Natranaerobius thermophilus JW/NM-WN-LF: one gene and its partner. Each later gene encodes a partner of the first gene's protein in a complex. Links are inferred from orthologs where the notes say so. Each region holds a gene or a part of one and is shown on either strand. Other genes may lie near its edges.

Evidence for each region. The genes of interacting proteins can lie anywhere in the genome.
Region 2: the proteins of NTHER_RS11095 (region 1) and gcvH are in contact, whole or in part, in a crystal structure (PDB 3A7A), measured with the Escherichia coli proteins. The link is inferred for Natranaerobius thermophilus JW/NM-WN-LF from one-to-one orthologs.

Annotation. Positions count from the first base shown.
Region 1 is NC_010718.1:2,311,589-2,316,852, forward strand. What follows is about bases 1,112-4,009. They hold NTHER_RS11095 (lipoate--protein ligase), read right to left. Parts: upstream 3,107-4,009; coding sequence 2,117-3,106; downstream 1,112-2,116. Other genes in these bases: NTHER_RS15335 (N-acetylmuramoyl-L-alanine amidase), read left to right, coding at 1,112-1,906; ltrA (group II intron reverse transcriptase/maturase), read right to left, coding at 3,698-4,009. Outside these bases: more of NTHER_RS15335, read left to right, coding at 611-1,111; more of ltrA, read right to left, coding at 4,010-5,125. UniProt on the Escherichia coli protein: Catalyzes both the ATP-dependent activation of exogenously supplied lipoate to lipoyl-AMP and the transfer of the activated lipoyl onto the lipoyl domains of lipoate-dependent enzymes.
Region 2 is NC_010718.1:2,968,996-2,971,675, forward strand. It holds gcvH (glycine cleavage system protein GcvH), read right to left. Parts: upstream 1,702-2,680; coding sequence 1,300-1,701; downstream 1-1,299. Other genes in the region: gcvPA (aminomethyl-transferring glycine dehydrogenase subunit GcvPA), read right to left, coding at 1-1,297; gcvT (glycine cleavage system aminomethyltransferase GcvT), read right to left, coding at 1,704-2,680. UniProt on the Escherichia coli protein: The glycine cleavage system catalyzes the degradation of glycine. The H protein shuttles the methylamine group of glycine from the P protein to the T protein.

The DNA.
Region 1 (5,264 bases):
AAATTTTTGCTGATTAAGTATTCCAATAAAATAAAAGCTGCTCCAAAGAAGAGCAGCACAAACCCCTTTCCTTGGCAGCCCGACTGTCTTTATAATAATCGTAAAGACTCGTGGCTTTGCGCCCCCACCTCGCGATAGGTTTGCCTTTATCAAGATTCTATTCTATTAAATAGTCATAAAATAAACTATTTTAGTTAATATTTTAAATTCTAGTTAATTATTATCTTTCCTCTGAGACCTGAGCACTAATTGTCTAATTTTTTCTATTTTTGTCTATTTTTATCGAATTTATGGATGAAAAACTTATAGCTGCCATTATCTTGGTTTTTATAGTAATTACAGGTGATTAGCCATTTGCTCCCGCAAAAGCTAAGAAATGTATTATAATATTTTATAGCCACGTGTTTACATAAAATGTTGTACCAATTTTTCACTGTAATATCACACCCGGGGCCACTTTTTAAGGTTCATAGCTTTAAAACCCCTATGCTCTACCAAACATGGATAGCTCCCCAGTCCCCTGGCGAAAGTTCATTTAATTTCTAACGGACCTTCCAGAGTAAGACCTAATAATTTCAGAAATCAAAATGAGAAAGGAGATTTGTTAAAAATGAATAAAGTTAAGCTAGGCCTTTCTATGTTAGTCTTTCTCACTGTTTTAACTATGGTAAGCGGTGTGTTAGCAGGACAGGAAGTTAAGGTGTTTGTCGATAACGAGGAAATAAACTTTCCAGATCAAAACCCGTACATAGACCAAAACAACAGAACTCAAGTTCCAGTCAGATTTGTCAGTCAAGCTCTAGGAGGATATGTTGAGTGGCATAGTGATAGCCAAGAAATTGAGATAAAATTGGGGGACGATCGATTAATCTTAGAAGTAGGTATCCAAAATTACAGTTTAAATGGACAGGCACTGGATATGGATACAGCTCCATTAATAACCAATCAAGGCCGGACTATGGTTCCACTGAGGTTTGTTAGTGAGGGACTTGGGGCACAAGTTAATTGGGTAGAAGAAGAGAATTCTGTTTATATTTCACAGAGGGAAAATAATCACCAAATTGAAGATCTAGAACAGGCTGAGGTAACCGCTACTACATTAAATGTAAGAACTGGCCCAGGACTAAACCACGCACCAATCCATCAAGTTCATGCTAATGAAACTTATCCAGTATTAGAAGAAGTTTCGTATGAGTACGATAATACTCATCATGAATGGATGAAAATCAATTTACCAGAACACAATGAAGTAGGATGGGTAAGTAGAGACTTTGTAAGATTGGCTGATGATAATGATGGAGTAACCGAGGACACGAACAAGCAAGAGGGACATGAAGGATCACCCTTACAAGGTTTTAAAATAGTTATTGACCCGGGACATGGCGGAACTGACCCTGGAGCAGTTGGGCCTACTGGGCTAACAGAAAAGGAAGTTGCTTTAGATGTATCCCTGAGGGCAAGAGATCTACTTGAGGACTTAGGTGCTGAAACATACCTTACTAGGTATTCTGATATTGATGTAACACTATATGACAGAATCAATTTGGCTAATCAAATTAACGCCGATATTTTCATAAGTGTTCATGCTAATGCAGCATTAAATAGATCTGCCCAAGGAACTGAAACTTATTACTCTTCACAAAGAAGTCTTTACGACTATAACTTGGCAAATAGCCTACAAACAGCTTTAGTAAACAAACTTGGTACAATAGATAGAGGTACTCTGGATAGAAGTTTCTATGTGCTCAGGCACGGAAATATGCCTTCGGCTTTAGTAGAGCTGGCTTTCGTTTCTAATTACTGGGAGGAATCTCTATTAAAAGACAATTATTTTAGACAAAACGCAGCCCAGGCCATTACCGATGGTGTTTATAATTATTTTAAAAGCATCTCTCAAAGTTACTAGCCTACCTCACTTAACACTTAACAGGAAATGGCATAAAATCAACCCTTCATATAGAAGCTGATTAGTTAATAAATTGATGAAATAACAAAACATATTATAAGCGAGGCAAGCTAATTTAGTCTGCCTCGCTTTAGTTTATCGTACTAATTTAGTTAATTTGCACTTTTTTACTTGACCCGATTTACTTAACCAAAAATATTAGCAAACATATTATGTTGTAATAAATTCTGCAAACTCCTCGGGATCAATCCCTTGAAAATAATCTTCCAAGTCAATCTCTTTCTCTTGTAAAGCCTTTTTTAGGCTTTCTTGTTCATAAGTTTGATTACATAAGAAGTTTTCCAGTTCTTCAAGCTCTCTTCTGGTGAAAAAATCACCGTAAATTTTACAGTCTTTAATTTTACCTTTGCGAACATTTAATTTTACATTGATCAAACCACAGGAGAATTTATCAACTTTACTAATTTCAAAAGCCGGGGACTTACCCCAATTCCATTCCCATTTACTAAATTTATTTTCTGCAGCGTCTTCAATTTTCTTAAGCTCTTCTTGACTTAAGACATATTCCTCAACACCTAAAGTATTAGAAATATATTCTAGAAGATAGTTTTTCAACTCATAAATTGACATATCTTGATCCATATAATCTTTAATGTTTGCCACTCTACTTTTAACTGATTTTACCCCTTTTGACTTAATCTTAAGGTCATTTGCCTTTAGAGCTTTGGTTAAATTGGACATTTCGGAGTTAAATAATAAGGTCCCATGGCTTAATATCCTTCCATTGGCATAATACTGGGCGTTTCCTGAAATTTTCTTGCCGTCTACCAGAATATCATTTCGCCCGGAAAGTTCAGCTTTTACCCCTAGTTCATTAAGGGCCTCTATTATCGGTCTCGTAAATTTCTCAAAATTATTAACATCTTCCTTGTCCGCTTTTTGAACAAAAGAAAAATTCAAATTACCTTCATCATGGTAAACTGCCCCGCCGCCAGAAATTCTTCTAGCCACTATGATATCGTGCTCATCAACAAACTCTTTATTAATTTCTTCAATAGTGTTCTGATACTTACCTACGATAATAGATGGTTTGTGAATGTAAAAAAACAAATAGCTGTCTTCCGGTGCTTCATTTATTAAATATTCCTCAAGAGCAAAGTTGTAATACGGTATGTTCCAGTCCGTTTGTATGTATCTCATTTTTCATCCCTCCAGATCTATGCAAGTTTATTATTACTATTATAATAACATTAATTAGTTCAATGTGTTAACGCTTATCAATCACAAGTTATCTCGGTAAATGAATAGCTTAACAAGTCCACTCATTCTCTTCCATTAAAAAGTTCTGTTTTCATCTAAAGAATACTCAATTGCTTGATCAGATTCCGCGTAAGTCAAACAAAAAAAGCCGAGAATGTGAAAATGCTTCAATTGATAATATTACACTATCATCAACTAAATACAACAGCGCCTATCCAAAATAAAAAGTGCTGTACTCCCTACATATATAAATCATAAGAAGTACAGCCCTTAACCTATCTTTGTTCATCTTTAATTAATATACTTTAATAGTTGTCTTCTACCTACCACTCTTTCCATACCTTTCCTGCCAGATCAGAATGAGGTTTTAAAGTCTGTTTACCTGGTTTATTTTTTATGCAATAGCAAAATCAACTAACCGTTAGCTTTTTTAACTCATTAATACTTAATCGAGTAGGAGGTAGATAATTATTTTATCTACCGACCTCTCACACCACCGAGCAAACCGTTCGGTACACGGCGGTTCCTAGTTTACGCTTTAACTTGTCGATAATATTCCGAAAAGAATAGGAAACCAAATCCTTTGATTACATCATTTCCAAGGGATTTGGATAAGACGGGGCTATTGGAAATTCTCCAGTAGCCCTTTCTTGTGTTTGCATATTCCCATGCTTTGTATTTATTGGCTCCAAAGAACTTGAGCATTTTAAATTTTGTTCTCACTTTCTTCCATTGTTTCCAGTAAATCATGCGAATACGCCTTCTCATCCAACTGTCAGTATTTATTAACAGATTCTTCATATCAGCTGGTTTAAAGTAGTTAACCCAACCCATAATGTATCGGCTAAGTTTCTTTGCTCTGGCTTCGTTGCTTATTCCATAACTTCTAGATGTGAGTTCTTTTATTCTCGTTCTCATCTTTGTAACTGATTTAAGATGAACTCTTAATCTGGCTTTTCCTTTATGTCTGTAAAAGCCAAACCCAAGAAATCTTACCTTTCCTACATAGGCAACTACAGTTTTATCTTTATTTACTTTGAGAAATAGTTTATTTTCGATGAAGGGTAGTATGTTCTTCAAGGTGCGTCCGGCACTTCTTCTGCTTTTACAAAAGATTAGCAGGTCGTCCGCATAGCGGACGAATTCGTGCCCCCTTTTCTCAAGTTCTTTATCCAATTCGTGGAGCATTATGTTACTGAGGATAGGGCTAAGAGGCCCGCCCTGGGGCACGCCAACTTCTGTATCCTTATAGGTGTGTTTGATCATTACTCCTGCTCTTAGATATTTGTTGATAAGAGATATTACTCGACCGTCTTTTATTGTCTTAGATAGCACTTCTATCAATTTGCTCTGGTTTACTGTGTCAAAGTATTTCTCCAAGTCCATATCTACTACATATTTGTATCCTTCATTTATGTTTTGTTGACTTTTCTTAATTGCATCATGAGTACTGCGTCCAGGGCGAAAACCATAGCTGTTATCTGAGAATTGCTCCTCATATATTGGAGATAGTACTTGGGCTATTGCTTGTTGGATTACCCTGTCTACCACTGTAGGTATGCCTAATTTTCTTTTCTTCCCATCTTCTTTAGGTATCTCTACCCTTCTGACGGGATTAGGGCGGTATTTACCGTCCAGGACTCTTTGCCTGAGGTGGTCCCCGTTTTCTTTGAGATATTGTAGAAGTTCATCTACTCCCATCCCATCAATCCCGTGAGAGCCTTTGTTGGATTTTATTTTCTTGAATGCTTTATTCATGTTGTCTCTATCCAAAATTTCCTCTAGCAAATTCCCCTTCGACAAGTTTGCATTGGAGATGTTGTTTTCAGTTATCCTTAAAGAACTGTGCACTCCCGCATATCCTTCGTGTTCCGCACTATTCTTCTGCGGTGAGCCTTCTTTGCAGCTTTCGCCTGTCAGAAGTTGGCGGCACTTCATTCCTTTATTGGTAACAGTCATTTACTGATCTCCTCCTAGGTTCATCCCTTCCTTAATGATGTCGACCTCATCAAGTACTATGGAATCTGCTGACTTCTCATGACAAATCTTATTTCAACCGTGGTTCGAAGTTCATCTTGCCACGTCCATGAGACCTCCC
Region 2 (2,680 bases), 660 kb from region 1 along the record:
TTCTTTTCTCAGTCACACAGATCAACATGTGATTTTCTAAACCAGAATAAAAGCGTCCCAGGTCAAGACCTCCTACTATCTTCCTGTCAAGAAGTTGCTCATTTATCTCACTAACAGGTTTGGGTGTTTTAATTACGAATTCTTTGAAAAAGGGTCGGTCAAAGGCCAATTCATAACCATCTAATTCTGTTATTTTCTCTTTGGCATAATTAGCTTTTTGTAGGGACAAGTTAGCTACTTGTTTTAAACCCTGGGGGCCCATTAATGTTAAGTAAACACACGCTGCCAGAGCATTCAGGGCTTGGTTGGAGCAAATGTTAGATGTAGCTTTTTCTCTTCTGATATGCTGTTCTCTAGTTTGTAAGTTTAACACAAACCCCCTATTACCTTCTGTGTCAGTAGTTTCACCAATTATCCTACCAGGCATTTTGCGAATTAATTTTTTCGTGCTGGCAAAGAATCCTAGTAAAGGTCCTCCCATGTTCATGGGGTTTCCAAGACTTTGGCCATCACCTACTACAATATCAGCACCGTGTTCTGCAGGGGGCTTGATAAGCCCTAAGGAGATAGGATCAGCACAAACTACAAACATGGCTTTATGCTCTTTTAACTTATCTTTGATTCCTTCCAATTGCTCTAAATTTCCAAAGAAATTAGGTGTCTGAGCAATATAGCAGGCAACATCTTTCGATAGGGCATTTTCAATTTCTGTTTTATTTGTTACGCCACCATCCTGGGGAATTGTTTTTACTTCAAACCCCTGATTTTCTACATAAGTTCTTAATACTTGTCGATAACTAGGGTTAACGGTTTCTGAAACCAGGACAGTATTGCCTTTTGCAGCTTTTAAGCTCATTAATGCTGCTTCAGCCACAGAAGTTGCACCATCGTACATGGAAGCATTGGCGACTTCCATACCGGTAAGTTCAGAAATCATAGTTTGATATTCAAATATTGTCTGCAGGGTACCCTGGCTAGCTTCAGCTTGATATGGTGTGTATGCCGTATAAAATTCACTTCTTTTCAAAATGTGTCCTATGGCACTGGGAATATAATGATCATACACTCCAGCCCCTAAAAAAGGAGTGTATTCTGTTAAGTCTTCATTTTTATCGGCCAGGTCCTGCATGTGTTTAATCAACTCTGGCTCAGATAATGAAGGTGGTAAGTCCAGATCTCGGTCCAGTAGGACATCCTTGGGAATATCTTTAAAAAGCTCACGGACCGAGTCTACCCCAATAGCCTCTAACATTTCCCTTCGCTCATTGTCAGTATGAGGTAAATAGTTATTATTCAAAACTATTCCTCCTCTTCAATTTCTTGTAAATAATTTTGATATTCTTCAGCGGACAATAACTCTTCTAACTCAGACTCATCAGAAAGTTGAAAGACAGCTATCCAACCATCTCCATAAGGATCCTGATTAATTAATTCAGGACTATCTTCTAAGTCTTCATTTATTTCATCAATTGTTCCAGATACCGGAGCATAAGTATCTGCTACGGCTTTTACAGATTCGATTACCGTAAATGTTTCTTCCTGTTCATATTCATCCTCTTCTTCAGGAAGTTCTACAAAGACAATATCTCCCAATTGATCTTGAGCATAGTCAGTTACTCCGACACAAACTTTCCCATCTTCAAGTTTTTTAATCCACTCATGATCCTTTGAATAATAAAATTCTTCTGGTACATTAACCATTTTTATCCCCTCCTATAAAAAGGTGTTTTTACAATTTTTGCTTTTGCAGTTTTCTTTCTTATCTTCACTTCAATTTCATTACCTTCTTGGTCATGCTCAGGCTTAATGAAGCCAAGCCCTAGGGCTTTATCAAGAGTTGGTGATTGTGATCCCGAACTAACAAAGCCAATCTCCTGTCCGTCTTTCATCAAGATATAATTGGTTCTTGGAATTCCCCTATCGATCATCTCAAATCCTACAAGAACCCTTTCTAGACCTTGTTCTTTTTGGTTCACTAACACATCTTTGCCTAAAAAGTCTTCTGTTTTATTCAACTTAACAAAAGGATTCAGTCTGGCTTCTAGGGGGGTAATTTCAGGTGACAATTCATTACCGTATAATGGCAAACAAACTTCAAATCTAAGTACATCCCTAGCTCCAAGACCAATTGGCTTTAATCCATCATTTTCACCGGCATCTTCAATCTTTTCCCAAAGTTTGGCTGTTTCTTCTGCCTTGATATAAATTTCAAAACCATTTTCCCCAGTATAACCAGTGCGGGAAATTAAAGCTTTCACACCATCTAAATCCACATCTTCCTTGAAATTAAAAAATTTAATCTCTTTAAGAGGAGTATCCGTCAAGCGTTGTAATATTTTTTCGGCCTTGGGACCTTGAATCGCTATCTGACCATATTCATCAGAAAGATTTTTCAATTCAACACCTTCAGTATTATTTTCCTGAAGCCATTCAAAATCCTTGTCCGTGTTAGCTGCATTAACAATAAGAAGGAATTTATTTTCATCCATTTTATAAATTAAAAAGTCATCTACAGTTCCACCGTTTTCATAGCACATTGGTGTGTAAAGTATCTTACCCGGTTTTAATCTGGCCACATCATTAGGGACCATTTTTTGAAGATACTCTAAAGCCTTTGGGCCTTCTACTATTATTTCTCCCATGTGGGAAACATCAAATAGACCGGCCTCTTTTCTAGTTG